Regions from separate parts of the Nitrincola nitratireducens genome, predicted to be linked through region 1. Evidence: predicted binding sites of a transcription regulator. Region 1 holds the regulator's gene; each other region holds the start of a gene.
The links. Region 1 encodes sigma-54, which starts transcription at its own class of promoters, with help from an activator protein. Its sites were predicted from a motif close to TGGCACNNNNNTTGCTNT; they were not measured.
Positions count from the first base shown of each region.

Region 1 (7,898 bases):
TTGCAGGGGGCCTCGGTTGATTTCACGATTACAGATCGTGACTCGGACGATGTCAGTCATGACGAAGCAACGTCTGCTTCTACACCTCGTTTCTTAGCGGGCTTGATTCATTCCTCACTGGCAATTGAAAACCTAGCGTTGAATGTGAAGCATGAGAATGAACAGCGTCAGATTGATGTGTTGCATTTGAGTGCGGGGCCTAGTGAAAAAGGCTTGGCGATGCAGGGGCGTTTGCGTTTGCCTCGCTTGATTTCAGATGACTCCATCGTTGAGTTTGGCATACATCTTCCGAATGTGGGTGAACTAGCAACACTGGCAAGTGAGTTTCAACTCTATGTCAATGTTGAGGATTTAGAGCTTGAGCGTGTTGGATTTTTATTGCCTGCACTGGATATCAAGGATTTGCCAGCAAGGCTCTCAACACAGGTATGGTTGTCAATTGAGTCGGGGCAGCTGATTGATGCTCAAGGGTCTTTAAGTGTCTCGGATTGGCAACCGCATTTTTTGGCCGAGCCATTGCAGGCCACCGCCTATTTTCAAGGCACTGTTGCCGAGAATGAAGCACGTATTCAGCTGATGTCAGCTGATCTCCAGCTTCCTGATGCTGCTTTACGTTTAGAGCAGCTCAAGATGAATTTTGCCCTGGATTCGGATGCAAATTGGGCATTGCGTCTTCTACAACTCGATGCATTAGACTTGGGAGAGCTTAATAAGCTGATCTCATTTGCGCGTGAGCTGCCAGAGGACGTAGGTCCTTTGCTAAGCGATCTATCTCCGGCTGGGCAGTTACGCCAATTACAACTTTATTTCGCTGATCTCGCGGACTGGAAGAGCTTTATATTTAGCGCTGAGCTTGATCAGGTTTCTGTGTCGGCATGGGATGAAGCGCCAGAAGCACGTGGGGTGGTTGGGCGTTTGGAAGCCTCTTGGCAAGTAGGGCGAGTTGTTCTAGAGAGCGGCGAGTTCTATTTGAACTTTCCACAACTGTTTGATCAGGGCTGGTCTTACACCCATGCGTCGGGTGAGATCGATTGGTCCTGGAACGATGACGCGATGAAAATCGGTAGCAATGTGTTGGCGCTTAAGAACGATCAGGTGGATGCTAAGGGGCGGTTTAGTTTGTACCGTCCTTTTGACAAGGCGGAGCAGGTAGAGCTGAGCTTGATGATCGGTATGGCTAACTCACAGGCCCTTCAGGCTGAGTTTTACACGCCACCTGTTATTGGTCATGAGTTGCATGCGTGGTTAATGGGGGCGATTAAAGGGGGGGCTGTTAATCGTGCTGGCTTAGTGATTCATGCAGGACTGAGATCCGAGGCGCCCTCTTTGCCGTTGAGTGTTCAGTTGTTTTTTGATGTTGATGATGCTCGTTTTGCCTTTTTGCCTGAGTGGCCAGCCATCGAAGACGCAAAGTTCTTTTTGCATCTGCGTGATACTGAGCTGCGTGTCGATATCGCACAGGGGCGGTTAATGGATACCAAGGTCAACAATGCTTGGGTTTACATGCCTCCTGACGCGCAGCGCTTGTATGTGGGTGCACCACTTGAAGGGGATTTGTCTGATATCACTCAGTTACTAAAGGGGCCTTTAGGGCTTGCGCACGAAGTAGCTGACTGGCATTTTTCAGGCCAAGCGAGCACTGCATTGCAGTTGGTGGTTCCTCTAAATGATCAAGACTCAGTCAAGGTGGATTTCAAAGGGACTTTACATTCGGCAGCCGTGGCCTCAGACGCGCTTGAGTTGTTGTTAGAGAAAATCACAGGCGAACTTTCTTACTCCACCGACACAGGATTTAGCGCGCCAAGGTTAAGTGGTCAGTTTTGGGGACAGCCTTTTCAAGCCTCGGTCGAAACCAACACTAATAAAACATTGATCGATCTTGCAAGTCGGGTGGAGATGCCACAGCTTACTCGTTGGATGGCGATGGATACACTTAATGATAGCCTGTCGGGGCAAACGGACTATCGGGCCTCCGTTGTCTTGTGCGGTGATACAGATTGCCCAAAGGTATCCTTCGAATCCAATCTTGAAGGGGTTTCTATCCAAGGACCTAAGGGGCTGCATAAATCAGCCGCCGATGTGCGTCCTTTGCGTGTCGAAATACAGCCTGAAAACACGCAGTTCCGTGTGGATTATCATGATCAGTTTGCGGCACTCTACAATTACGGCACTTCACCTCGTGGAATGCTTCGAATTGGCAGTGGAGAGGTTAACCTACCCGAATTGCCGGGGTTGGAAATTGAAGGGCGACTTTCCTACCTGGATGCAGACATTCTAGATGAGTGGTCGAGTTGGATAGCGTTTCACATACCTAAAGTGTCACATGTGTCGAGTAGAGAAGAGGGTGTATCCAGCTTTCCAGTAACTCGTCTTTCCATTCGTGTTGCCGAGGCAGTGATGGCAGGGCAGACGTTTAGTAATATCCAAGTGGCGATGCGTCGTTTACTAACAGAGCCTTCGCTGCATTTTCAGTTAAGCAGTGATCAAGCGACGGGGGTGCTAACTCAGGATAATGCCAATCAACCTTGGAGTTTATCCTTGAATGAGCTTGCTTTGACGTTTAAACCGCAGCGCAAAACAGAGGCTAGCCTAGGGAGCGTCGAACCGCTTTTAACCCAGTCACTCTTGCAGCGTATGCCGATTTTAAACGTGGATATTGAGCGACTTGAGCTCAATGAAAAAAATATTGGGCATTGGCGCTTTGAGTTGATGCCAGCATCGGATCATCTAAAAGTGCATCAGATTGATGCCAGTTTAATGCAAATGAGTTTAACTGGGCAGTTAGACTGGTTTGTGGACCCAGCTCAAAATAGTCGTTTGCAGCTAAGGCTTATGGGGTCAGAGTTGCAAAATATTCTGAAGTCTTGGAGTGATGAGTCGGCCATTGAGGCAAAGAGTATTGATGCCATAGCGGATTTCACGTGGTTGGGAGGAGCAGAAGCATTCAAACTGTCTGCTCTAGACGGCCGTTTTGCCTTCTCGGCAGAACAGGGGCGTATTGTGGAGTCGGGTATGGGGGCTAACTTCCTAAGAGTGTTTGGCATACTCAATTTGAATACACTGTCTAGACGCTTGAAACTTGATTTTAGTGACCTGCTTAAAAAAGGATTGGTGTTTGATACGATGGCCGCCGCCTATTCTCTGAAGCAGGGACTCGCCAGTACAATGGACCCTCTAAAGCTGACGGGGCCGTCAGCGACCATGACGATTAGCGGTTCGTTAAACTTTCACAACGATCAATTTGATAAGATGATTGAAGTAAATATCCCCTTGGGCAGTAATCTGACGCTAGGCGCGGTGTTGCTGGGAGCGCCTCAAGTGGCCGGTGCCATTTTTTTGGTTGATCGTATAATGGGAGATCAAATCGAAAAAATGACTCGGATACGTTACCGTCTAACGGGAACCTTAGATGATCCCGTTATTCAGCTTGTGGGGCAGGCATCTTCAACATCTGATGAATAGGCTTAAGCGTTGTCTTGAGCTTCAGCCGTTTCACGAATAAATTTGAACAGTTTGCGATAGTTGGCCGGAGCGGCTCCCATTGCTTGTTCCTTGAGCGTATTCCGAATAAGTTGTCTTAACTTTTGTATGTCGGCTTCAGGAAACTCACGGATATAGTCTGTTAGGCTTTTATCCGTATCCGTCAGCAAGCGATCACGCCAAACTTCCAAAGCATGGAACTTTTGATTGTGTTCATTGCGAGACGTGTCAAACTGATTGAGGGCTATTTTAATTGCATCGGCATCCGCTTTGCGCATCAACTTGCCAATGTATTGGAAGTGACGACGTAAAGCACCATTTGCACTGATTTTTCGTGTTTCTTCAATTGCCTTGCGGAGTATATCGTCCATTGGAACTAGTGCCTGTTGATCTGGACGTAGTTCAGTGATGCGTTTGCCCAATTCTTGAAGAGCTTCCATTTGGCGTTTGACTTCAGAACGGCTGATCTCTTCACTCTCTGTGCCTTCTTGTAAAGATATCAGTCTGTCTGTTTTACTCATGAGGAAAATTACCTTGAAGGATTAATGGTGTGTTATTCGGGTTCGTCAAAGCGATTCTGAATTAACAATTCTAATGCAAGGTGCGCGTCCTGCGCATCGTCTCCATCTATGTGGAGTATTAGCTCGGTGCCTTTACTTGCCGCCAGCATCATAACGGACATGATGCTCTTACAATCGACCACGCGACCTGCTTTTTCAACTTGGATTTGACTATTAAATTCGTTTGCTTTAGCCGAGAGTTTTGCCGCTGCACGTGCATGTAGGCCAAGTTTATTTACTATCGTAACAGGTGCTTTTATCATAGAAACATTCCGATCATTCGCGCCAGAGATCAAAGGAGTTAACTCAACTCCCGGTGGCGTACACTTACATTATCCATAAGCTGATTAAAATGGCTAGCCAATCGTTCAGCAATAAAGACAGATCGATGTTGCCCCCCCGTGCAACCTATACCGACAGTTAAGTAGCTGCGGTTATCCTGCTTAATTTTGGGTAGCCATCGCTCCAGAAAATATACAATATCATGGATCATATCGATAGCATCAGGAGACTGCTCAAGAAATTGGATAACTTGCGGGTCATTACCTGTGTATTGGCGTAGCTCAGGTACCCAGTAAGGATTGGGTAGGGAGCGCACATCAAATGTGAAGTCTAGATCTAAGGGCAGTCCGTGTTTAAAGCCAAAGGATTCAAACTGTAAGGATAATGTTTGTTCTTTGCGATTGGCAACCCGCAGTTTAATACTGTCCCTCAGTTCGTAGAGGCTGAGTCGGGTTGTATCGATACGAATGTCCGCTAAGGTTGCAATAGGTTCGAGTAAACGCTGCTCCTGATAAAGCGCTTCTTGTAAACCAGCGTGTGAGTTGGTTAGGGGATGTTTACGACGGGTAGCGCTAAAACGCTTCAGTAAGGTCGTTTCGGATGCATCTAAGTAAATGATCTCATAGACAAGATCGTCCATCCCGGCAAGTGTGTTGAGCACTGTGGGAACTTGTGAAAGATTGCTGATCAAATTACGTGCATCAATGCTGACGGAAAGCTTATCGGGGCGATCCGGTGCAATGAGCATTTGTTGAATGAGCTCGGGCAGCAAAAGTGCTGGAAGGTTATCAATGCAATAGAAACCAATGTCTTCCAGTGCTTGAAGTGCTGTACTTTTTCCGGAGCCCGAACGCCCACTCAGAATGACTAACTTCACTCAGTCGACTCCCCAAGTGACTGAATAACATTCTGAAAGAGGGTTTGTTTGTCTTCACTGCTTCTCAGCAATTCACGCACGTTGGATTGGCTGAACAATTCCGCTAAAGTTGCCAAGGTTTGTAAGTGTTCGCTGGCAGCATCTTCCGGAACCAGTAAGCAGCAAATAATATCAACGGGTCGGTTATCGATGGCGTCGAAATCGACAGCTGATTGGAGGGTCATGAGCAGTGCTAAGGCCTCTGTGCAACCTGCCAAGCGACAGTGTGGAATAGCCACACCGTCGCCGATGCCAGTGCTACCGAGACGCTCTCTGTTTAAAAGACCGCTGAAGATGTCTTCAGCATCTAATCCGCTTGCTTGCTCAGCTAGGGTTTGGCTGGCAAGTTCAAGAACCCTTTTTTTGCTGATGGCGTCAATATGACAAAGGGTTCTTGATTCGGTCAGTAGCTCGGAAATAGGCATGATAATTACTAAATCGTCTTTATTTATGGGATTTCATTTTTTCTTTATGCTTAATAACTTGTCGGTCAAGTTTATCGACCAAAGCATCAATCGCCGCATACATATCTTCATTTTCGGACTGCGCAAACACTTCACCACCGGCGAGGTGCATTGTAGCTTCCGCTTTCTGGCGTTGTTTTTCAATACTCAGTGTGACTTGAACATTGGTAATGTTATCAAAATGACGTTCAAGACGCTCAAATTTAGTGTGAACGTAGTCATTTAGGGATTCAGTCAATTCTACATGGTGGCCAGTAATATTGATCTGCATGGGTTGTCTCCTTGGTAAGGGTACGAAATGGCTCGTACCTATCTATTATAATTAAAGCAGACGCTTACGCTCATTAGAAGGTGGAATACCTAAAGCTTCACGATATTTTGCTACGGTTCGACGGGCAACATTGATACCTTGCTCCATTAAGAGTTGTGCAATTTTATTATCGCTTAAAGGCTTGGCGGTATTCTCACTTGTAACAAGCTTTTTAATCAGAGCTCGGATAGCTGTTGAAGATGCGCCTTCTCCATCAGCCGTGTTCACCTGGCTTGAGAAAAAATATTTCAATTCAAAAATACCTCGAGGAGTATGAATGAATTTTTGAGTGGTGACACGTGAAATGGTGGATTCATGCATAGAGACGGCCTCAGCAATATCATGAAGGACCATCGGTTTCATGCCCTCTTCACCCATTTCTAAGAAGTCTTTTTGGCGCTCGACGATTTCTGTTGCGACTTTTAATAAGGTCTCGTTTCGACTCATTAGGCTCTTTAGAAACCAGCGAGCTTCTTGTAGGTGGTTTTTCAAATAGGTGTTGTCAGCACTGTTGTCGGCTCGTCGAATTAAATCGGCATATTGTGTATTAATCTGAAGCTTCGGTGATGTCTCTGGGCTTAGCGAGACAATCCATTGATCTTGGACTTTGCGAACGACAACATCAGGTATGACATATTCAGATTGACTGGAAGCAATGCTGGCACCGGGCTTTGGATTGAGTGACTGAATGATCTCGATGACCGACGACAAGTCTTCTTCGTTCAAGCGCAGCTTGCGCATTAGCGCTTTGTAGTCATGATTCCCTAAGAGTTGGAGATGTTCATTCGCTAACTTTAAAGCCGTTTCTCTCCAAGGCAGAGTGTCTGGTAATTGTTTAATCTGAATGCTTAAACACTCGCTCAAATCACGTGCCGCAACGCCAGGGGGGTCAAATTGTTGAACCCTGTGTAACACGGCGATGACTTCATCAAGGTCAATATCACTGAAGATATCGGGGAATTGAGCAACGAATTGCTCCATGAGTTCATCAACACTAACCTGCAGATATCCATCAGGGTCAATGGCCTCAATTATCGCTTCAGCAATCAGGCGATCCGCATCGGACATAGGTGTTAAATTTAACTGCCAATTTAAATGATCAAGCAGCGTGTCTTCACGAGAGTCGTTTTCATTGTCGGCCCATTCGCTGTCAGAACTGCTCCCTGAACTTTGATGCTGAAAGGTATCTTCCCAGCTGCTGTCTGTGGGGAGGTCTTCAGGTATTTGATCGTTCCAATCGTGCTCAGCTTCCGCTTCATGCTCAACCACCTCTTCACGGTCATTTGAGGAGGGTTCTGTGCTCAGCTCTCGTTGGTTGTCCGAACTTAAATGGACTGGGATATCCGTATCCGTATCATCTTCGCTGATTTCAAGCAGCGGATTGCTTTCCAGCGCTTGTTGTATCTCTTGTTGTAGGTCCAACGTCGATAATTGCAATAAGCGAATAGCCTGCTGCAATTGCGGCGTCATGGTGAGGTGCTGGCCGATTTTTAAATGTAAGGCTTGCTTCATATGCCAGATATATCACTCAGTTGAAGGATACGGATTAATGTTTAGAGCCTGAACTGCTCGCCAAGATAGGCTTGTCGAACCTGTTCATTTGCCATTATGTCAGATGGGTGGCCTTCTGCAAGGATATGACCTTCCGAAACAATGTATGCTCGTTCACATATATCAAGTGTTTCACGGACATTGTGGTCCGTGATTAACACGCCGATATTTTTAGATTGTAGATGCTTGATCGTTTGCTTTATATCGCTAACCGATATTGGATCAACACCCGCAAAGGGTTCATCAAGCAAAATAAACGCAGGTTCGGTTGCCAACGCTCGCGCGATTTCAACACGTCGACGCTCTCCACCAGATAGGGACATGCCTAAACTGTC
Region 1 is NZ_AONB01000001.1:52,990-60,887, forward strand. Features, by position in the region: gene D791_RS00250 (YhdP family protein) at 1-3,462, shown strand, start outside; gene yjgA (ribosome biogenesis factor YjgA) at 3,465-4,001, opposite strand; gene D791_RS00260 (HPr family phosphocarrier protein) at 4,034-4,303, opposite strand; gene rapZ (RNase adapter RapZ) at 4,342-5,199, opposite strand; gene D791_RS00270 (PTS sugar transporter subunit IIA) at 5,196-5,663, opposite strand; gene hpf (ribosome hibernation promoting factor) at 5,683-5,973, opposite strand; gene D791_RS00280 (RNA polymerase factor sigma-54) at 6,025-7,524, opposite strand; gene lptB (LPS export ABC transporter ATP-binding protein) at 7,566-7,898, opposite strand, start outside.

Region 2 (7,898 bases), on a different contig from region 1:
ATCCAGAACACGCCCCAGCAAACCAAATCCAACGGGCACTAAACCTTTGCCCGAAACAGGGGTCACTTTGGCTCCAGGCTGGAGACCTTCAACACTTTGCAATGGCATCAAATAGATTTTATCACCTGCAAAGCCAACCACTTCAGCCTCGCAAGCGCGATCAGCGGTCACTTGGATATAACAGCAATCCCCAAGGGCCACTTTTATACCCACCGCCTCAAGTGTTAAACCTATAAGGCGAGTAATATGCCCTGAAATCTTTGGTTGAGGTGAGAATAAAGACTGAGAGGATGCATGCTGCCAGCGTTCAATAAATTTCACGATAAAAACCTTAACTTATTCCGCAGGATTTGGCTCCAGAGGCATGCGCAGTGACGCTTTGAATTGATCGATAACTTGGCTAATGCGTGTTTCAACTTGAAAATCAACTTCGGAGTGCTCACTAATTAAACGGCACCCACCACGTGTCATGCTCGCATCGTCCAAAAAGGCTAAGCCATGCTGCTCAGCATAGTCAGAAAGCAGCTGACTATCCTCAGGATGCATAACAATTTTTAATTGCTTGGGTTGAGCGGGCAGAGCAGCCAATGCCTGCTTTAATGTGTGTTTGAGTCGATCCTCTGAAATTGAAAGCTCAGACATCACAATACTTTCTGATAACTTCACCACTAAACGGTAAAAAAGAAGCTCCAGTTGTTCTTCTTTTGAAGCCAAGGGATCAAACAGCTGCGACTGTATCGATTGCAACACCTGCAACTGTATATCAATTTGCCCTTGGCCTTCATTTAAACCCATGGCTAAGCCTTGCTCGTAGCCTTCTCGCTTGCCCTGCTCAAAGCCATCTTGACGCCCCTCAGCAAAGCCTTCTTTATAGGCTTCCTCTCGAATGGCATCCAACTCTTTTACTGTCAGCTTTTCGGCCGCCACCTCTTCATCCACGACCGTAACAATCTCTTGCTCACGTAACGCATGTAAAGCAGCAAATGAAGAAGGCCCTTCTATATCAGGCAGTTGCCACGTCTGCAATTTGCCCGCTTTTGCCGCTGGAATACGAACAGGTATAGGAGTATCCGACTTTGTCATCCCTTACACCATATCATCGCCACTACCTAAATTGATCTCGCCATCATCTGCCAAACGCCTTGCAATCGTTAAAATTTCTTTTTGAGCGGCTTCTACTTCCGAAATTCTAACAGGGCCTTTTGCTTCTAGGTCATCACGTAATAATTCAGCCGCACGCTTCGACATGTTTTTAAAGATTTTTTCTTGCAAACCAGAATCAGCACCTTTAAGCGCAATGATCAGCATATCGGTTTGCACTTCTCGCAATAATACCTGAATACCACGATCATCTACGTCAATCAAATTGTCAAACACAAACATTAAATCCTGAATACGATCCGCCAGCACTTCATCCACACTGCGCATAGACTCCATCAGTTCAACCTCAATCTGCGTATCGATGAAGTTCATAATTTCGGCAGCTGACTTAATGCCACCCAACTTCGCCAGCTGGGTTGAGCGCGGACCAGAGAACTGCGTTTCCAGCATATCATTCAACTCTTGCAAGGCTTGAGGCTGTATTTGATCCATCGCCGCAACACGCATCACTATGTCTAAGCGCACGTTTTCATCAAAATAGCTTAATACACTCGCCGCTTGATCAGGCTCCAGATAGGACACAATAACTGACTGAATTTGTGGATGCTCAAAACGAATCAACTCTGCGACTTGGCGTGGATCCATCCAACGCAAAGTATCCAACCCCGACGTGTTTGTCGTAAATAAAATTCGATCAATCAGTGTCTTGGCTTTATCCTCTCCTAACGCTTGGTTCAGCATCGCGCGGATATACCGATCATTATTAATACCGATTCCCGTTTGATCACTCACCACTTCAAGAAAGTTACTCACGACACTTTCCACTTTCGATTGTGGGATATTGTCCAGACGCGACATGGCCTCTCCAATACGCTGAACCTCTTTAGGACCAAGATGCTTAAGTATTTCAGCTGCATCGCTCTCGCCCAAACTTATGAGCAAAATCGCTGCCTTTTCAATATCGGTTAGGTCGTTACTCACGCTCAATCACCCACTGTTTTATCGCCTGAGCCACGCGCGCAGGATCTTCTGCCACCATACTGCGAATTTCATTTAACTGAAACTCAAAATTTTCACTCGATCCATTAATCCCCCCTGGCTCTGTTCCGCCAAAGGTCACACGATCTTCAGCCATGCCCGATGCATCTAAGCCGTCTAGCTCAGCGGAAACAGCCCCTACGGGGCCGTATTCTAAGTCTTTTTTCGCCTCACCGACCGCTGTCAAATGCTTTAATACTGGACGCAAAATGCCAAAAACCAGCAGAAGAACAAATCCGGCTCCCAGTGCTTGCTTAATCAAACTCCAAAACCAATCCTCTTTCCAGAAAGGCACGTCATCCACTTCAAATAGATCAGGAGCTACAAAGGAGGAGTTAATGATATCAACACTGTCACCTCTTAATGCCGAGAAGCCTACTGAGTTTTGCACCAACTGACGAAGACGCTGCAGATCTTCTTCACTCCAACGCGTCCGAACGGTCTCACCTGTTTCAGGGTTAATACTGACGAGATCATCGACCACCACAGCAACGGATAAGCGTTTAATCCCCCCCATTTGATGACGGGTATAACTGATGCTCCGATCTAACTCAAAATTCCGTGTCGCCTGATTACGACTGGTACCGGATCCTGCACCACCCGCTCCAAGGCCATCAGCTCCAACCACCTCTGGAACGGCAACAGGTCCTGGTGGTTGATTCGATAATGCTCCCGGAACACCGACCGCTGGCTCGCCTGCAGCACGTCGCTCATCCAGCGTCTGTTCGCTTCGTAAAGCGGGCAAATCCGGGTTATACATTTCACTGGCTTGTTCAACCTGGGTAAAATCAACATCAGCCGACACTTCGGCCCTAAAATTGCCCATACCGACTACAGGTTGCAAAATACTGTTCACACGATTAACCAGCGTATCCTCAACCTGACGCGTGTATTCCAATTGCCGCGCCGCCAACACAACATCGGTATCGGCATCGCGAATATTCAACAAGCGCCCACGCTGATCAACAATGGTGACATCTTTTACATCAAGCTCAGGAATACTTGATGCGACAAAGTTAGCTATCGCCGCCACTTGATCTCGTTCCAGTTGACGTCCTGAGGTCAGCTCTAAGAATACCGATGCTCGGGGTTTACGTTGATCTCGAATAAAAACGGTGTCTTTCGGAATGGCTAAATGCACTCGAGCCGCTCTAACGGCAACCATATTGGAGATGGTTCTTGCTAACTCACCCTCAAGACCCCGACGGTAACGCGCTGTTTCCATGAATTGACTGGTGCCAAGCCCCTGATCACCATCTAAAAGCTCAAACCCCACCGTTCGGTCTGCGGAAAAACCATCCGCTGCTAAGCGTAATCGGGCATTATGGACATGGGATTCAGGCACCAAAATCGCACGACCGTCCGCATCAAAGCGATATGGAATATTGCTCATGCGTAACTGCTCGATGACCTCATTGGCATCTGCAAAGCTAAGGTTCGAATAAAGCACTCGATAGTCGGGCTTTTGGGACCAGAGTACGACTGAAAAGCCGATGGCAATGCTAGCTGCAAGACCCACCATCAACCCCAACTGACGCAAAATGCCGAGACTATTAAAGCCCGCCATCAGTCCGCCTTTTGACGTCAGTGATCCTGCTGTATTTTCCATTTAGTCAAGCTCTATTAAATCGGCATTTTGGAAATGTCTTCGTAGGCAGACACCAAACGATTACGAACTTGTGTCATGGCTTCAAAGGAAACCGATGCTTTTTGCGCTTGAATCATGACCTGAGGCAGGTCAACACCTGCATCCCCTCGCTCATAAGCCTCACGCATCACATTTGCGGTTTTTTGCTGCTGGTTAACGGAATCAACCGCCGACTTGAGTAAGGCACCAAAACCAGAACGGTCCGTCGGTTTAACCGACTCTGTGTTTAGCTGCCCTATCGATGGCAATGCAACCTGTTGCGCCCCTGCTTGCATTTCCGCACGCAGAGAACGCATCTGTGACAATACACTTGTAATATCGGTGCGCTCAATCATGCAATTACCCCACTCATTTACGGCATTTTTTTGACATTATAAAAAATTTACGCCACAACACAAACAAATATACCCCACCAATGACGGTATTTTGTCACTTTCTCACAAAGAGTGGCGCAACACAGGTTAGAATGCAAAAAACAGGCCAACCGACCTGTTTTGAAATGTGTCAAAAAAACGAGAGGCTATCTACGCGACCGAAGGCGGGGAGCCGTGCTTCAAGCGAACATACATCAACGCCACCGTAATCGCATCTCCAAGCGCTGTATGACGCTGTAAAATCGGAATATCCAATTTTTTTGAGATGGTATCAAAGCGCAGATCAATTTCCCCACCCACAGACTTCCACTTAATAATGTCGTGATAAACATGGGATAATTCAATGGCCTTATTCGGCAAGCCAAACCCATATTGAGGACGGATAAACTTATCCAAGACACGTATGTCATAATTGACATAATAGCCCAAAATCGGACGATTACCCACAAACTGTAAAACTTGCTCTAGCGCTTCGTCTATCTCAATACCATCCACCAAATCACTGGCTCGGATTTTATGTATCAAGATAGAGTCTTTTGACAAGGACGCAGGTGGCTTTAATTTAATATCCAATCGATCACTCGTAATGACTTTACGTCCTTTAATTTTGACCGCTCCAATGGATAGTATTTCGGCTTTTTTGACATCTAAACTCGTCGTTTCGCAATCTAGGGACACAATTTCATCACCCTTATACGGCTCAAACAAATGCGCATATTCACTGTCTTTGTGATCACGTCGGTCTTTTAGGCGTCTAATCATACGTGGAAGGATCATTGGGTTAGGTCCCTATATGATAACGATTGGTAAGAAACTTTTTAAAATCTTTAACAATACTCAAGGCGTCTCGCAACAGCTCACGCTCTAGCTTATTTAGTTTCTGTAAGTCGATAGCATTCGGGGTATCATCCACACCCGACTCACTCGCTTCAACCCTATCGATTTGTTGCTTCAAGCGCAACTGAACAAACAATGACAAGGCCTCAGACAAATTAGCACCTAACGCCTTAGGCAGCTCACCTTTCTCTATCAATAACTCGATACGTTTAAAGGTGTTGGTTTCAAGAATTTTATGTTCAAGTGCCATGGTACGAATGCCGTGTACAATTGGAAAAACACCTCCTTTTTTAATATCCAAACTCCCCTTGTCTTTTAACTTGCCAAAAAAAGTGAGAGGCGTATTAAAATCCAATGAGGCTTTAGCAAAATGCGAGAAAAATATTTCGTTATTGCGAATACTGCGTAAAAATGCATTACGAGCCACTTTAAATAATGCCACGTTGCCAGCCACAGGCTTACCATCAACCGCGATAGCCAGCTTCATGACCGACTCACCGTCAAATTTTTGACTCCAACGTGACAACTTATTCGCCCAAGCCTCCGTTGAATTCACCCATTCAGGGTTTGATACCATAATATTGCCTGGGCAAGGTGGGAAGCCAAATGTCATTAATGTTTCACTAAACTGCTTCATCACCTCATGCATTTTAGGCCACTCCAGCCCATCGCGGAAAATAAGACCGTTGTCTTGATCCGTTTTCATTATTTGCTCGCCACGCCCTTCAGACCCCATCACAATTAAACACACATGGGGGCGCATATCCTGAGGAATGGTTAAATCAAACAGCTTTGACAAAATGCGTCCATTCATGGCCGCCAACAATTCCATGGTAAACCGTATTTTCACGCCCGTTGAAATCAAGGCCTTGATAAGCTCCGTCAACCCTCGGGAGGCATCTCGTAAATCAGCAATGGTTTGCGCACGCTCAACTCGCAATCCAATGACGTGAGAATGGCTTGAGAAATGACTCAAAACATCAGTAAGCTCTACAATTCCAACCAACACCTGAGCATCTTTCATGACCACAACACGCTCTATTTGCTGTTGTGTCATCATAATCAGCGCATTAAACAAGTAGTCTTGGGGATCGATGGTAATCAAGCGATAGCTCGCGATATCGGAAACGTCTGAATCAAGAGGTAGCTGATTGATGACCACCGCATCCAAGAGATCCGTTCCTGTTACCATCCCATATCGATTGCCCTTCTTAGCCAACACACAATCGGCTTTCATTTCACGCATCAAGCGCGTCGCTTCAAAAATTGAGGTTCCTTCCAATACGATCAACGGTTCGCGTATCGTACCGTCATCAATCCGAGCCAACATAAACTCAGCCATGTCCTGACTCTGGCCATGTTGAGCGACAATTTCACGCTTAGCCGTCAGATTTTGTTGGAAATAATCAGCAAATAAATGATTGCTTGATATGAGCTCTAAGAGCGTTTTAGTCGGCAATAAATGGCAAATAGTTTCGTCAACGGCAATAAAATTATGAATCGCTTTGCCATTTAGCGCTGACCAACCACCAAAATAATCTTCATCCTGATAGTGAACAAAGACGTTCGAGCTAACAACCTCTCCTGTAGCCAAGGTCTCGCCCAAATCACTCTCACCCACTCTGCCTTTTAAGATGACATACAACCCCTCTGGCGCTGTTCCTGCCTCAATGATGGTTTCACCTTTCTGAAAATAGGTAATATCTAAGTGACTGCGAAGCAAAGCCTGTTCTCGCTCATCAAGTAAGCTGAACGGCAAATTATCCATTTTGAATGAGTCAGGCATTGTTTACTCCGTTGTTATTGTTAAGGGTTGGTTCAATACTGTAATCCCTGCAACGCTAAGGTGATGAGGTCACCCTCATTTTGGCCATCCTCTGTTCTACCAAATCATCTGGGGCCTGTGTTAAATACGATACAACGCCACTAACCAAGAAATTCGATAACAAGGCCACTCCTCCAAAGGTTGCGAATGAATAAGGCCAATACGCACCTATAGAAAGCGATACACGTGTGACGATGAGAAAACCCAACATCAGCAACAATGCGAACAACATACCCGCGAACACACCTTTTGCATGTATTCGCTGACTGTACACACCGCACACAAGCGCAGGGAACAACACCGCACCCGAGACTATAAATCCAATAGCAAGGGTCTCAATCAAGGTCCCAAGCGGAAAAATGGCAAAGACCGACGCTAAGACAACCAAACCTGCAGACACCCAACGCACTAGATGCAATGCTTGCCTATCCGTCATCTGCGGCGTGAAACATTTTTTCATCAAGTCACGAGACACGGATATCGATACAGCCATCAAAACGCCCGCAGCGGAGGCTAATGCCGCCGCTAAAGCCCCTGATGCTAACAAAGCAATCACCCAAGAAGGGAGAGAGGCAACCTCTAAGAAAACAAGCGCCATTACATCCGCATCCAACGACAACTCACTGCTCAGCTGACCCAGTGTGTCATCGGGTTGCGCATAGCGCACACGTCCATCTTGATTATCATCCTGCCACTCCAGCAATCCCGTCATCTGCCATTTTTCAACCCAATCAGGCATTGCCGCCGCATACAAACCTTCGCCATCATACTCTTTCACTGTATGTAAAAACTGTGCGCCTCCCACCATCCCAACACCCGGAATAGCGGAATAAAAAAAGACAATAAACAACAGTGCCCAGCCTCCGGACAACTGGGCTTCCCGTGGTGTTCCCACCGAGAAAAAACGCATAATCAAATGGGGCAAAGCAGCCGTACCACAGGCCAGTAGCAGCACCAATAGACCTTTTTCAAACCACAATACATGCGTTGATACAAATGCATCCAAGCCCACATCCACTCTAAGTCGTTCAAACCAATCGAAGACTCGCCCCTGATCCCCGACTTCAGCAAACGG
Region 2 is NZ_AONB01000026.1:21,447-29,344, forward strand. Features, by position in the region: gene fliI (flagellar protein export ATPase FliI) at 1-312, opposite strand, end outside; gene D791_RS16920 (flagellar assembly protein FliH) at 337-1,083, opposite strand; gene fliG (flagellar motor switch protein FliG) at 1,087-2,082, opposite strand; gene fliF (flagellar basal-body MS-ring/collar protein FliF) at 2,075-3,748, opposite strand; gene fliE (flagellar hook-basal body complex protein FliE) at 3,763-4,122, opposite strand; gene D791_RS16940 (3'-5' exonuclease) at 4,312-4,938, opposite strand; gene D791_RS16945 (DUF294 nucleotidyltransferase-like domain-containing protein) at 4,943-6,784, opposite strand; gene D791_RS16950 (VC_2705 family sodium/solute symporter) at 6,840-7,898, opposite strand, start outside.
Region 2: a site for sigma-54 is predicted at 4,253-4,270, ahead of fliE (flagellar hook-basal body complex protein FliE). Genes of this name have one in related genera too.

Region 3 (7,898 bases), on a different contig from region 1:
GCCGCCGACTTCACGCCCTCCCATGGCATTGGGCTGACCCGTTAACGAAAAAGGTGAACTACCAGGCTTTCCTATCCGTCCTGTCGCTAGGTGACAATTCATCAGGCTATTGACTTTGTCCGTCCCAGAGCTGGATTGATTGACACCTTGAGAAAAGAGCGTGAGTGTTCTGGGTGTGTTGGTAAACCAATCAAAAAATATTGTTAGGTCGGCTAAAGGAATATCGGTTAATCTCGCGGCTGTTTGGATATCGGGGATGTCTTGGCGTGCCGCTTCGATGGCTCTTTCAAACCCTTCCGTGTGCTGGTCAATATAGGATTGGTCGAGAGCATCCGAGTGAGCCAGATGGACAAGAAGGGCATTAAAGAGAGCGACATCTGAGCCGGGTTTGAGGGCCAAATGCAAGTCTGCGAGCTCGCAGGTTGCCGTTGCACGAGGATCAATAACAACGACTTTAACCTGAGGACGTTGCGTTTTAGCGGCTTGAATTCGTTGAAATAAAATAGGGTGATTCCAAGCTGCATTTGAGCCCACCAGAATAATCAGGTCAGCCAGCTCAATATCTTCGTAGCAACCAGGAACCGAATCAGAGCCAAACGCACGTTTATGTCCTGCAACGGTTGATGCCATGCATAAGCGTGAGTTGGTGTCGACGTGAGATGACCCTAAGAAACCTTTCATCAGCTTATTGGCGACGTAATAATCCTCTGTAAGCAGCTGCCCTGATAAGTACATGGCGATACTGCCTGGTCCATGTGCGTCCAAGCTTTGGCGAATTCGGGAGGCGACCGCTTCAATCGCGTCAGACCAATGCACGTTTTGTCCATCTACGCGAGGCAGCAACAATCGCTGCTCAGTTTGGGTGGTTTCATGAAGCGTTGAGCCTTTGATACACAGCCGCCCGAAGTTAGCGGGGTGTTGGCTATCGCCTGAGACTGCAATGATGCGTTGATCCGACAGTTCTGCGGTTACACCGCACCCTACACCACAATACGGGCAAGTTGTGTTTTGCTTCATAGTCACTCATCCAAAAAAAAAGCCCATTGCTTCACACACCAATCATGTGCAAAGAAATGGGCAGCATTGCCGATCTGGTTCATCAACCAGACGAGAAGATTCATAAATAATTTAAGCAATAGGTATGCCATGCTGGAGATACACAAGTGTTGTGGTGCTGGTGGTAGATAAGGAGGCGATTGAGAAATGAAACTTGCCACAAATTGGTGCGAAAGAAGTGTGCATTGCGTTAAATTGGTGGCAGGGACTGTGCGGGTACATAAATAAAACGTTGGAAGCTGGATTAAATCTGTTACATTGCACAGAAAACAACATTGTGCGCAGGATGGTATAGTTTTTGCGTTTTATGATGTGATGTAAGATCTATCAATCGGAGACGTCTATGCCTGCATGCCGTACTGAAGATTTCTTATTGGCGTCTAAGCGCTGTGAGATATCCAATCTGCAACAACTTTTGATGACGGGTGAACTGGTCAAGTCAATCAGTCAGCTGGTTCATACACTGCAGCGTGAACGTGGTTTATCGAATGTCTATATCGCATCATCAGGTCAACGCTTTGGCCCTCAGCGCTTAGCTCAAATTGAGCAGGGCGAGCATCTCGAAACAGAGCTTAAAGCACGGTTGGCGTCTATGAATCTAGATGCCTGCCACTTGTCAGGTAGCGTGAGGCTCTATACGCGTATCGCTTACGTCGTTCATGGTCTGAATAGCTTGCCATCGATTCGTGACAAAACTCAGAGCCTTCAAATAAGTGCCAAAGAATTAACAGGGCTGATGAGCCGCTTGATTGCAGGGTTGTTATCAGTCGTTTTTGAAGCCGCCGATACAGCGACAGACCCTGATATTACACGGGCTTTGGTGGCGATGTTCAATTTTATGCAAGGGAAAGAATTAGCAGGGCAAGAGCGGGCTTGGGGAGCCAGTGGCTTTGCTGCGGGTCATTTTGAGCTTGAGGATCAGCAAAAACTTCATGATTTAATCGACGCACAATCCCGATGCTTTGAAGTGTTCACCGAGTTTAGTAGCGAGTCGCCTTTAATAAGTTGGGAGGCCTTGCTATCCGACCCCTGTTCAGATGAGTTGATTCGCTTACGGCAACTGGTTGCGCGCTCGGAAGAAGGGCAGGCAATCCCCTCGGCGTTTAGTGAAATCTGGTATGACGTTGCCACTTGCCGTATTGATGCCATGCGAGCCATCGAGAGCTTGCTGGCGGCGGATCTATTGGCCTTGTGTCAAACTAAATTAAAAGCCGCGGAGCAAGACTTACACAATCATCGCCGACTTTTGGCTGATTTGGCAAAGGAAGATGATGTAGGTTCATCTTCATTAAGCTATTTAACGGACTCCTTGCATGCGTATGATCAGGACTTATCCATCACGCCGGGTCGTTCAGTCTACGAGTTACTAAAAGCTCAATCCATGCGCTTGCAGTTAGTGAGCGATGAACTACAGCAAGCGCGCCAAGCCTTGACCGAGCGTAAAACCCTAGAGCGAGCAAAAGGGCTGCTGATGGAGTACCAAGGCCTCTCTGAAGAAGCCGCCTATCGACAGATACGTCAAGCGGCCATGGAACAAAATCTCCGCGTAATCGACATTGCGGATACCATTATTAAACGCACTCAGGCCATTATTGGTAAAAAATGACCCTTGGCGTTTTGTTTTGAATGAATTCAGTGCACCTTGCCCAATCACGGGGCAAAAATACTCTAGATTGCCTTACCTTTTTTACATGTTTTTTCCTAATTCATTGTTTTTAATGCCCTATGAAAAGTTGGCATGAAATAAGCATTCTAATTCAGTAGACATAATGCATCGGACCATAAACTATTTTGTGGTCACTGAATCGGACAACGGCGTCCATCTCACATCTGATCCTTCGGATGTTCGAGATGACGCCGTTTTTTTTTGATTAGGAGAAAATCCATGAAAGCTAAAAATTCAACGCTGAACACCACAACTGACGTTCAACCTTTAAATGTGGATAGACGGAAATTTGTGGGTGGCATGGCGGCATTGGCAGGGGCTGCTTCTTTGGGTGGGTTCTTGCCATTGGTCTCTTCTAAGGCTCAAGCGGCATCAGGCAAGCTTGAGACGACATCGGCAAAACTTGGATTTATTGCCCTGACAGATGCCGCGCCTTTATTTGTAGCCTTGGAAAAAGGATTTTTTGCTAAGCATGGCATGAAGGATGTTGAAGTGCTGAAACAGTCCTCTTGGGGAACAACACGCGATAACCTCGTGTTGGGGTCTCAGCGTAACGGCATCGATGGCGCTCATATCTTAACGCCCATGCCTTATTTGATCGCATCGGGGGCCATGACCGCCAATAATGTTCCAACGCCTATGTATATTTTGGCGCGTTTGAACTTGTCGGGTCAGTGCATCTCTGTGGGTCGTGAATACAGTGATTTAAAAGTGGGGCTCGATACTCAAGAATTCGCACAGGCAATAGCGGCTAAGCGGGCCTCGGGACAGGCCGTGAATGCAGCCATGACCTTCCCAGGCGGCACTCATGATATGTGGATGCGTTACTGGTTGGCCGCTGGAGGCATTGATCCTGATCAGAACATCTCGACGATTGTGGTTCCACCGCCTCAAATGGTTGCCAATATGCGTGTTGGCAGTATGGATACCTTCTGTGTCTGCGAGCCTTGGAATCAGCAGCTGATTAATCAGGGTATCGGCTACACCGCCAACACCACGGGCGAGCTATGGCATAACCATCCGGAAAAAGCCTTTGCGATGCGCGCAGATTATGTCGATGCAAACCCTAATTCAACAAAAGCATTAATCATGGCGATCATGGAAGCTCAGATGTTTTGTGAGCAACCCGAAAATAAAAAGGAAATCGCTGAAATCTGCTCAAGACGTCGTTGGATACATGCCCCCTATGCTGACATTATCGACCGTATGGAAGGTAATTTTGATTATGGTACTGGTAAGGTGGTTGAAAACCATCCGAGTCAAATGCGTTATTGGAAAGACAGCACATCCTATCCCTATAAAAGCCATGACTTATGGTTTTTAACCGAAAATAAGCGCTGGGGATATTTGCCTAAAGATTTTGATTCAAAAACGATTATTGACCAAGTTAACCGAGAGGATATTTGGCGCGAGGCGGCGGCTACATTAGGCATTGATAAGTCCGATATTCCAGAAACAACATCTCGTGGATTGGAAACCTTCTTTGATGGCAAGGTGTTTGATCCAGAAAACCCAGATGCCTATTTAAATAGCTTAGCGATTAAACGCGTATAAATAATAAGCCCTTATTGTTGGGGGAGGATTTTTACTATGACTACCAAAGCGAATAGTATTGTTAAACCTTTATCGGCTGTCGGCATGCCTGCTGCAATGGATAAAACACTATTGCGTTTTAAAAGCCTGGGTGACAGTTTTGTGCAAAAGGTTTTACCTGCACTTATTGTTGGTTTTATATTAATGCTGATATGGGAGCTATTGTCTTCCTCTCAGGGCGCGACGTTACCTTCACCCTCTAAAGTTGTTAAGGATACTTGGGAGTTAATTATCAATCCCTTTTATAACAACGGTGGAACGGATGTGGGGATGGGCTGGCAAATTCTGGCGAGCTTAGAACGAGTTGCCTATGGCTACAGCTTAGCGGTTATTGTTGGGATAAGTTTAGGTGTGCTGGTTGGTCAGTCCACTTGGGCCATGCGCGGTTTAGACCCTATTTTCCAAATCTTAAGAACGGTTCCCCCCTTGGCATGGCTGCCAATTTCGTTGGCAGCATTTCAAGACAGCAGTCCATCCGCAATCTTTGTGATTTTTATTACAGCAATCTGGCCAATTATTATTAATACCTCTGTTGGGGTTCGTAATATACCAGAGGATTATCGCAATGTTGCTAAGGTGTTATCACTAAATGGTTATGAGTATTTTACCAAAGTCATGTTGCCAGCAGCCGCACCCTATATCTTCACAGGCCTTCGCATTGGCATAGGTTTGTCTTGGTTAGCCATCGTTGCTGCTGAAATGTTGATTGGTGGCGTGGGAATTGGTTTCTTCATCTGGGATGCGTGGAATGCATCTATGATCAGTGACATTGTGTTAGCGCTGGTTTATGTGGGAGTTGTCGGATTTCTGCTCGATAAATTCATTGGTTTTATTTCAAGTTTAGTCACCCGCGGCACGAGTAACTAATAGGAGCACATAAAATGTCTAAGCATTATTTATCGATTGAAGGTGTAAACAAATTCTTTGGACAGGGTGCTAAACAGTCCTGTGTGCTCAAGAATGTGAACTTAAATATTAAAAAGGGTGAGTACATTTCGATAATCGGTCACTCCGGTTGCGGTAAGTCGACGGTGTTGAACATCGTGGCGGGGCTTTTGCCTGCGACAGATGGCGTGGTCATTCTAGACGGTAAAGAAGTGAACTCACCGGGTCCTGATCGAAGTGTTGTGTTCCAAAACCATTCATTACTGCCTTGGTTGACGGTGTATGAGAATGTGGCGCTTGCTGTTAATAAAACCTTCAAGAAAACAAAGACAGCACAAGAACGGCATGAATGGATACTAAAAAGTCTGGAAATGGTGCACATGTCTCACGCATTGGATAAGCGTCCAGCCGAAATTTCTGGGGGCATGAAGCAACGTGTTGGGATTGCCAGAGCTCTAGCAATGGAACCGAAGGTCCTGTTATTGGATGAGCCATTTGGTGCGTTAGATGCACTGACTCGCGCCCATTTACAAGATGAGGTGATGAAGATTCAGGCTGAGATTAACAGCACCATCATCATGATCACACATGACGTTGATGAAGCCGTATTGCTCTCAGATCGTATTGTCATGATGACCAATGGCCCAGAGGCCACCATCGGTGAAATTTTGGAAATAGACTTACCTAAACCGCGTAATCGTATAGAGATGGCTGATAACCCCAAGTACAACCGTTATCGACAAGCAGTTTTGCGTTTCCTATATGAAAAGCAACGTAAGGTGGAAGTGCTCACATCGGCTGAGAAACCGAAATCCACCCAAGCCAGTCTTAAAAAAGCGGCCTCCGCTTAACGAAATCGTTCAAGTAGATAGAGGTCGAGGTGAACACCATGAAAAAACAACTAGTGGTTATTGGCAATGGGATGGTAGGTCATCATTTTGCTGAACAGTGGATGGCATCAGAGATGGCCGCCGATTATGAACTGCATGTATTTGCAGAGGAAAATCAGCGTGCCTATGACCGTGTCCATTTATCTGAGTATTTTGAAAAGCAAAGTTCGGCGCACTTACAATTGGGTGATGATGGATTCTACACACTCCCCGGAATCCATTTGCATCTCAATGAAGCGGTGATCGCGCTGGACCGCGAAGCAAAGTCTGTGACGACGGCACAGCGGCAGTATTCATATGACACATTGGTGTTTGCGACGGGCTCCTATCCATTTGTGCCACCGATAGACGGACGTGAGTTGGATCATTGCTGGGTGTATCGAACGCTTCAAGACTTGGATGCCATTCGGGCCAGTGCTCAAGGGGCCACGAGAGGGGTTGTTGTAGGAGGGGGGCTCTTAGGGCTCGAAGCGGCGAATGCACTGCGGATGCTTGGATTAGAGGCGCATGTGGTTGAGTTTGCACCGCGCTTGATGCCGGTTCAATTGGACAGTGATGCGGGTTCACTTTTACGTGCCAAAATCGAAGATTTGGGTGTTAAGGTTCACACCGAAAAAGCGACGCGCAAGATTATTCCTGGCGATGAACAACGACTACGGATGTGCTTTGCGGATGAAACCTACCTTGAAACAGATCTGATTGTGTTTTCAGCGGGTATTCGCCCACAAGATCAGCTGGCACGTGAGGCCGGTTTGCAGCTGGGAGAGAGAGGCGGGATAGCCGTTGATCAACATTGCCGGACCAGTGATCCGTCAATCTATGCAATTGGTGAGTGCGCGGTCTGGAACAATCAGCAATATGGCCTAGTCGCACCGGGCTACACCATGGCACGGGTGGCGGCTGCCATATGATTGGCAATGTTGGAACCACCTTTACCGGTGCGGACATGTCGACGAAGCTTAAACTGTTAGGTGTCGATGTGGGGTCCATTGGTGATGCACATGGCGCGACACCCGGTGCACTGAATTATCGCTACAGCAATGAGATTGAGGGCGTGTATCGACGTTTAGTTGTCTCCGCTGATGGCTCTAAGCTGTTGGGTGCAATTCTGGTCGGTGACAACAGTTATTATGACACCCTATTGCAATATGCATTGAATGGCATCGCGTTACCGGAACACCCCGAATCCTTAATTCTACCGGACAGCTCTGGTATGAGCTCGCCGAGCTTGGGTGCATCGGCATTGCCGTATGAGGCGACGTTGTGTTCATGTCACAATGTGACCAAAGGCGATATCTGTGAGGCGATGAATGATGGGGCGGTGAGTCTGTCTGATATCAAGTCGATGACAAAAGCGGCAACGGGGTGTGGTGGTTGCGCCGCGATGGTCAAAACCGTGTTTGAAAGCGAGTTAGAAGCCCGAGGTGTTCAGGTTGATAAGTCCATCTGCGAGCATTTTTCCCATACCCGTCAAGAGTTGTTTCATTTAGTTAAAGTTGAAGGTATTCAAACATTTGATGAGCTAATTGAGCGACATGGGCAGGGTGGAGGTTGCGAAATTTGTAAGCCAGCCGTGGCGTCTATTTTGGCCAGTGTGTGGAATGAACATGTTCACGAAGCAAAGCATTTGCCACTGCAGGACACCAATGACACCTTTATGGCGAATATGCAGAAAAATGGAACGTATTCAGTTGTGCCTAGAATTCCAGGCGGAGAAATAACCCCCAAAATGCTGATTAAAATTGGTGAAGTGGGTGAAAAATACAACCTCTATACCAAAATCACGGGTGGCCAACGGATTGATTTGT
Region 3 is NZ_AONB01000009.1:64,219-72,116, reverse strand. Features, by position in the region: gene D791_RS21750 (molybdopterin-dependent oxidoreductase) at 1-1,017, opposite strand, end outside; gene D791_RS09565 (nitrate regulatory protein) at 1,400-2,662, shown strand; gene D791_RS09560 (CmpA/NrtA family ABC transporter substrate-binding protein) at 2,942-4,276, shown strand; gene ntrB (nitrate ABC transporter permease) at 4,313-5,182, shown strand; gene D791_RS09550 (ABC transporter ATP-binding protein) at 5,197-6,051, shown strand; partial or broken gene nirB (nitrite reductase large subunit NirB) at 6,090-7,898, shown strand, end outside.
Region 3: a site for sigma-54 is predicted at 2,791-2,808, ahead of D791_RS09560 (CmpA/NrtA family ABC transporter substrate-binding protein). Genes of this name have one in related genera too.

Region 4 (7,898 bases), on a different contig from region 1:
TAGGGCTTGTTATTATTATCACTGGAGTGTGTTTGTTTCTCGTCAACTTGGTTGATATTTTGCTGTAAAGAGAGTGTAGGTGTTGTCACACAGAATATTGATTAGAAGCCACTGAACATCAGTGATGTCCGTGACTTCTAATCGAGTTGTAATCGCTAAGCTTTAATCAAACGCGTAGTTCACACGGAATAGTAGGCTTCTTGGTGTTCCTGGCATTGCGCTGGATCGCCAGTATTCCTTATCCAGTAAGTTGCTGACGGCAAGTGACATGCGCCAATTATCTATGTTGTACCCTACCGCAGCATCAACACGGTTAAAGCCATCTAATTTAGTGGTGTTGCTTAAGTTCGTCCATGAATCTCCGACATGCGTTACCCCAATTTCGCCGTAGGAGTGTTCGTTAGGCAGGTATCGCAGAAAGAGGTTTCCAGTGTTTCGTGCGACTCCGGCTAAACTTTTTCCCGTGTTCGCTGGCGTGGCTTTGTCTTCTTTTACGGATGCCTCGTTGTAACCATAACCGCCTCGAACATAGAGCTGGTCGGTGAGGCGTCCAATAAAGCTGAGTTCAAGGCCTTTAGACTGATGTTGTCCTTGTACTTCCCAAGTATAAGGGTCATTGGTTGGATCTGGACGGTAGCGAATGTTGTTTTTCCGTATGTCATAGATTGCGAATTGTGTGCTTAGACGTTGATTCAGGAGATCACTTTTAATGCCTATTTCATATTGATCGTTAAATTGCGGATCGGCGTCAAAGAGTTCAAGGTTTTGGTTGGCGCTGATTGGATTGACACCGACGCGTCCTCCAAAAGGAGCAAAGCTTCGGCTATAGGAGGCATACAGTGTGTGATCTTGGAAAGGGCGCCAAACAACGCCAATATTCGGGCTAAAGGTACTGTCATCAATGCTTCTTTCAAAGTTGGGATTACTGCTCGCTAGCAAGCGATTTTCCGATAGGCTTTTATAATAATCGTAACGAACACCCAGCATTAGATCGAGATCATCGGTCAGTCCAATTAAATCTTGTACAAACAGCCCGTAGTTGGTGCCTTTGGAGTAATTGTGTGTTCGTATCTCTAGATCTCCTGAGCCTCTAGAGCTGGATCTTTCACCCGTTAAGGGGTTTACATATCCAAATATGGGGGACCTATCCTTGTTTTCATTGGCAAGTTTGGGTTCTCGTTGTTCGATGGAATAATCAAATCCGAGGGTTAAGCGGTGTTTTAACGAACCTGTCATGAACTCACCCAGCAAGCTCAGATTGTTGCTGAAGGTTGTGTTAGCTGTTTCTTGCCAATAATACACTTGGCTGATATCGCCAACATGGCCTACACAGCTACCGCCAGTTCTGACTACGGTTGACTCGCTGGCGCAATAGGTTCCTAAATAAAAATGATCGAAGTTTTGATAGGCTTCGCGATAACTAGCAGCCCATTGCATCTGCCATTGATCATTAAGTTGGTACTTCAAATCAGAGCGAAGCACTTGCAACTTATCATCAACAAAGTCACCGGGTTGTGCAAATCCGGTTTTGATCGAGGTACCATCCGGTAAATTTTCAAAGGCAGGCCCGCGATCTGGGATTCGGTGCAATTTGTCGTAGGTATACTGTGCCGTCCAGGTGAGTCCTTCGTAGTTGTCGTAGGTAATGCTCGGAGACAGCATTTCAATTTCGTTTTTTATCCCGCTTCTGAAACTCTCACTTTGGCCATGCTCACCTGTCAGTCTAACAGCCCAATTATCGGAAATGACTTCATTAATGTCGACGACAACCCCTTGGTTATCATAAGAGCCTGCATAAGCTCCTATAGAACTTTTGGACTCAAAGTTGGCTGATTTACTGACCATATTGATCACTCCGCCGCCACCACTGCGACCATAGAGGACAGATGCAGGACCTTTAAGTATCTCAATACGTTCTACATTGGCGGTGCTGCGGCGAACTTGGCCACTTTCTCTATTGCCATCTCGGTAAATATCCCCGGTGTCTGCACTGAATCCACGTAACATGATGCCATCACCGCGCATGTCGTACGATGTAGAGACCCCTGGGGTTCCTTGAAGCATGACGCTTAGATCATTGGACCCGTAGAGTTTGTATTTCTGAACATCCAGTGTGTCAATTGTTTGTGGAATTTGTTTCTTATCTAAATTGTTTCGTGTCACGCTGGCCTGCTGGTAGTCGACATAGGTGCGTGTGGGGTCATTCTCCTCTAGGGCTTCGACCATGAGGGTGGGTAGAACGGCACGTATTTGGGTGTCGGCATGCGCTTGTGTAACGTACGTCATTGTTGGAGCAAGGGAGAGTGAAAGCAGCAGTAACGGGTGTTTTTTCTTAAAAGTCATGATAGCCATCTTGTAACGGTGGTGGATTTAAAACACAGACGTTTTGTTACATCCATTTTTTGTCTGCATACTGGAAATCCTTTTCAGATATGGGTCTCGCTTCATCGTAAGGTTATGTTTAAAAAGCAAATAATGACTCTGTTTGCATTTTTAATGCAGAATTCTTTCGGTCATCTTTTTATCTTGATGGCAAGTACAAGCGCAGATGTCATGCTGAGTTTTTTCGCACGCTCTGTGCCTGAAAAGCTCTCGTCTCAATCGACAGCTTTCTTGAAGAAATGCCAACGCAAGATTGGGATCATCCTGCGCATCGGATGCAGCCTCTTCATAGAGATTGAGATAACGCTCTAAAGTGGAAAAACAACGAGGCCAGCGTGCTTGTCTTGCATAGACATCCGCAAGATTTTGAATACTGATCGAAAGACAAATGATGTGTAGCATCGTAGGTTTATCATCTGTGCTAGACAGGTTTCGCTCTGAATAAGCTGTTTTCATCAACTCAATTGCATCAAGGTAAAGTACTTCTGCATGTGCATAGATTTCACTCTTAAAGGCGATATTTGCTTGTTGCGTGATGTGTTTCCAAAGCGCTAGATCTGCCATAGCTCACCTCAGTAATGGAGGGTATTCAAAACAAGTTTGCAAATAATAGTTGTTTTTCTATTTAATGCAAATAATAATGATTGTTATTATGTTTAGATTTGGAGTTGAGTATGGCCTTTGAGTTACCGAAATTACCCTATGAGTACGCTGATCTTGAGCCCCATATCGATGCGTTAACGATGGAAATTCATCATTCGCGTCATCATCAAACCTACGTAAATGGACTCAATGCGGCAATAGAAGGGACAGACTTTGAAGTCTATGCTTTGGATGAGTTGGTGAGACGTTGTTATTCACTGCCTGAAACCTTGCAAACCGCCGTCCGAAATCATGGTGGCGGGCATGCAAATCACAGTCTGTTTTGGGAGGTAATGTCGCCAAATGGAGGTGGACTTCCTGAAGGGGTGTTATTGAACGAGATTGAGGCTACCTTCGGTTCGTTTGAAGCTTTCAAAACGTTATTTATTGAGGCCGCTATTAAGCGCTTTGGCAGTGGCTGGGCGTGGTTAGTGGTCAATCCAGATAAAACGCTGAGCGTTACTAGCAGTGCCAATCAAGACAGCCCACTGATGGATGGACAATTTCCAATATTGGGTCTAGATGTCTGGGAGCATGCCTATTATTTGAAATACCAAAATAAACGTCCTGAGTACATAGCGGCGTTTTTTAATGTGATCAATTGGCCTCGAGTGTCAGAGCTATACGACAAAGCGGTTGGCTAGTTAATTGCTTTGTTTTATTCGAAGAATCAGGTCGTCTCCCTGATTTTTTTAACGCCATTTAAGTTATGATATAACATAGGATTTGTGATGAAAAAGTCTATCCACCCTGCTTATGATTATGTGATTTTCCGGGATACCAGTTGTGGCAAAATGTTCAGGATTCGATCGACTTGCCAGTCCAAAGACACAATTGTTTGGGAAGATGGTAAAACCTATCCTGTTATCAACTTAGATATCTCCAGTGCCTCACATCCCATGTACACAGGTGAGCAACGGATTGTCAGCAATGAGGGCCGTATTGCCCGCTTCAACAAACGCTTTGGTCGTTCTTAATAGGAGATTTAACCATGCAGGTTGTCAGCTCACTCAAAACCGCCAAAGCACGCCATCCTGATTGCCAAGTTGTCAAACGAAGAGGTCGCTATTACGTGATATGTAAGAGCAATCCTCGTTTCAAAGCACGTCAGGGGGGTGGAAAGAAGCGCTAGTGTGTCTTAGGTCAACTTAATACGAGGCACTATCGCCACTATTAACGAATGAGGCTCTTCCTATTGGTGATTATTGGGAAGAGCATTCAAATTTAGACTCTTTCTTTGCTAGATCTTAGACAAGTTTGCTGGGTCAGAATAATACGACTAGCAAGTCGTTCATATTGTGTGAGTATCAGACGGCTATTGATCAAATGATCATGCCTAAAAAATCACTTAATCATTTGGTTAACGTCCTCGCCTTTAAACCATCGACCTTGCCTAACTCTTTTTGATAAAAGGGTAGAGCGTTTTTTTGATCCATGCTTTTTTATTTATATTTCAATTGATTAGATATATGCATGACCTGCATTTGAGCCATGAAGAGGATATGGCACAGCCCTTGCTTTAGTACTTCTGACAATGACGACATAACAACATAAAAAGTCAGAGGTTAGGCAATGCTAGATTTGCATGTTTATCACAATCCTTCACCCCGTCCTCGAACAGGTGTCGATGGCCTAAAAAAATACATTCGAGTTCGTAGTGAGCCGGGTGCCCGTTTTGTCGAATTCGATTTTGCAATCGAAGATCCCTCTCTTTTTGTCGAGCTGATCATGCCACCGACCGCATTTGAGGCCTTCTGCAAGAATAATCATGTCATTCACATGACCGATGAGCAGATGGCTGAAGTTGATGCTGAGTTAGAAAAGTGGCGCTATGGCGAAGACACGCTAATGAGCAAAAATCACAACCGTTCTGTTGAATAAAAATAACATCAACTTTGAGTGACGCTTATGACCATTGAAATTAAAACGTCAACACTGGAGCCAGTGCGTAATACCTTTGCCAATATCGAACGTCGATTTGGTGATAAACCCGCTTCACGTTATCAGGAAGCAACCTATGACGTACAAGCAGAAACAAATTTTCATTATCGGCCATTATGGCAACCTGAATTTGAGTTGAACGATAAAAACCGTACCAAAATCGTGATGGAAGATTGGTATGCGCTAAAAGATCCTCGTCAATTCTATTATGGTGCCTATGTTCAACAGCGTGCCAAAATGCAAGAAGCCGCTGAAAGTAGTTATGCTTTTTTTGAAAAACGTAACTTGGCAGACTATTTAAGTGATGATGTTAAAAACTTGCTAATTACGTATTTAATACCCCTAAGACATATCGAAAACACCGCTAATTTAAACAATATGTATGGCTGTGCATTTGGTTATGGTACAGCCATAACTCAAGCCTTGTTATATAACGCCATGGATCGTCTGGGTATTGCTCAATATGTATCACGTATCGGCCTCATGCTGGATGGTAATACAGGTCAATCCTTAATCGAATCCAAGCAGCACTGGATGGAAAATCCCGCCTGGCAGGGTATGCGTGCGCTCTGTGAAGAGATGACCACTGTCGAAGATTGGTTCGAGGTAGTGCTGGCGCAGAACCTCGTAATGGACACCCTAGTTTTCAACCTTTTCTACGAACAACTTGACGGCAAGCTCGCATCGATGGGTGGTCGTGACATCGCTATGTTGACCGAGTTTATGCAGGCCTGGAACAAGGATGTGAGTAAATGGTTCGACTCTGTCCTAAAAACGGTCGCTTCAGAATCGGATGAGAATAAGGCCATGCTGCATGCTTGGACTGATAAATGGCAGTCGAAAGTGCGGGACGCCTTGAGACCTGTTATTCACGAACTGCTTGAACCAGAAGCGCTTGATTTAGCAGTCGCAGAGCTTGAAAAGCGCATTAAAAAAGCCGGAATAACAGCCTAAGGGGTTTAGTAGCATGTCCAAAGTCTATATCGCGTTACAAGACAACGACGAATCGCGTTACATCATTGAAGCGATTGAACAAGACAACCCGGATGCAACCGTCATTCATCAACCCGCCATGATTCGCATTGAGAATGAAAACTCTCTGGTCGTTAAGCGCGAAACCGTTGAAGAAAAAATGGGGCGTGACTGGGATGTTCAAGAGTTGCATCTCAACCTCATCACACTGGGTGGCAATGTCGACGAAGATGATGATCAGCTCAGTTTAAGCTGGAATGTTTGATTGTTATTAAAATAAAAAGGGTCAGAAAATGTCAGCTAAAAAGCTTAACTTAAAAGATAAGTACAGATTATTAACACGAGATCTTGACTGGGAATACTCTTACGCAGATCGTAAAAAAGCATTTCCTTATGAAGAGTTTGAAGGCATTAAAATTACTGATTGGTCTAAATGGGAAGATCCTTTCAGATTAACCATGGATGCCTACTGGAAATATCAGGCTGAAAAGGAGAAAAAACTCTACGCCATATTCGATGCCTTTGCACAAAACAATGGCCATTTAAATGTGACTGATGCGCGTTATGTGAATGCCATTAAAATCTTTTTAACCGGTGTGTCTCCTTTAGAGTATCAAGCCTACCAAGGTTATGCCCATGTCGGTCGTCAGTTTGGTGGTGCGGGTGCACGCGTGGCTTGTCAGATGCAATCGATCGATGAATTGCGTCATGTTCAAACGCAAATTCACGCCATGAGCCATTACAACAAGTACTTTGATGGCTTTCAAGATTGGACTCACATGCATGATCGCGTGTGGTACTTGTCAGTGCCGAAATCCTTCTTTGACGATGCGCGTAGTGCAGGACCATTTGAGTTCCTGATTGCCATCAGCTTCAGTTTTGAATATGTCTTAACCAACCTGCTGTTCGTTCCTTTCATGTCGGGTGCGGCGCATAACGGCGACATGGCCACCTGTACGTTCGGCTTCTCCGCTCAATCCGATGAAGCACGTCATATGACTCTAGGTCTGGAAATCATCAAGTTCCTGCTGGAGCAACACGAAGACAACGTGCCGATTGTGCAGAAGTGGATTGATAAATGGTTCTGGCGTGGCACGCGCTTGCTATCCATTGTTGCCATGATGATGGACTACATGTTGCCCAACAAAGTGATGTCCTGGAAAGAAGCTTGGGAAGTCTACTTTGAAGAAGCCGGTGGTGCGCTTTTCAAAGACTTAGCTCGCTACGGCATCCGCATGCCGAAGTTTGTTGAAGTCACTGAAAAAGAGAAGGAGCACATCTCGCATCAAGCTTGGTGGATTTTCTACAACTATGGCCACGCTGCTGGTTTCCATACTTGGATTCCCAGTGATGAGGAGCTGGATTGGTTGAGTGAAAAATACCCCGATACCTTTGACAAATACTATCGTCCCCGTTGGGAGCTGGCGAAGAAAATGGAAGCGGAAGGTAAGCGCTTCTACAGCCAGGCGCTGCCGCAACTCTGTACCACCTGTCAGATTCCGATGGGCTTTACCGAGATGGATGATCCAACCCAAATTGCCTATCGCTCAAGCGATTACGAAGGAGAGAAATACCACTTCTGTTCTGATGGCTGCAAACACATCTTTGATGAAGAACCTGAAAAGTATGTTCAGTCCTGGTTGCCCGTGCATCAGATTTATCAAGGAAACTGTGGTGGTGCCAGCGTGGAAGAAGTACTGCGCGACTACTACAAACTGAACCTCGGCGCTGACAACTTAGACATTAAGGGTTCACCCGATGAGCAGCGCTGGAAAGAGTGGAAGGGTGTTGCTTAATTCTCTTCAGCGTTCATCCCTCAAGGTTAATCCTTAAAAGTAATCCGTAGATGAGCCACTTCGGTGGCTCCAGAGATAGGAAACGATTATGTCAGTAAGAGCCATTACGCCTGACTACAAAGTGCAGGCACGGGACAGAGTTGAAAATTTTCACGGAAATCAAAT
Region 4 is NZ_AONB01000003.1:25,073-32,970, forward strand. Features, by position in the region: gene D791_RS04050 (TonB-dependent receptor) at 163-2,343, opposite strand; gene D791_RS04055 (hypothetical protein) at 2,494-2,946, opposite strand; gene D791_RS04060 (superoxide dismutase) at 3,057-3,668, shown strand; gene D791_RS04065 (type B 50S ribosomal protein L31) at 3,756-4,001, shown strand; gene ykgO (type B 50S ribosomal protein L36) at 4,016-4,156, shown strand; gene D791_RS04075 (phenol hydroxylase subunit) at 4,597-4,905, shown strand; gene D791_RS04080 (aromatic/alkene monooxygenase hydroxylase subunit beta) at 4,933-5,919, shown strand; gene D791_RS04085 (MmoB/DmpM family protein) at 5,933-6,202, shown strand; gene D791_RS04090 (aromatic/alkene/methane monooxygenase hydroxylase/oxygenase subunit alpha) at 6,231-7,733, shown strand; gene D791_RS04095 (phenol hydroxylase subunit P4) at 7,822-7,898, shown strand, end outside.
Region 4: a site for sigma-54 is predicted at 4,528-4,545, ahead of D791_RS04075 (phenol hydroxylase subunit). Genes of this name have one in related genera too.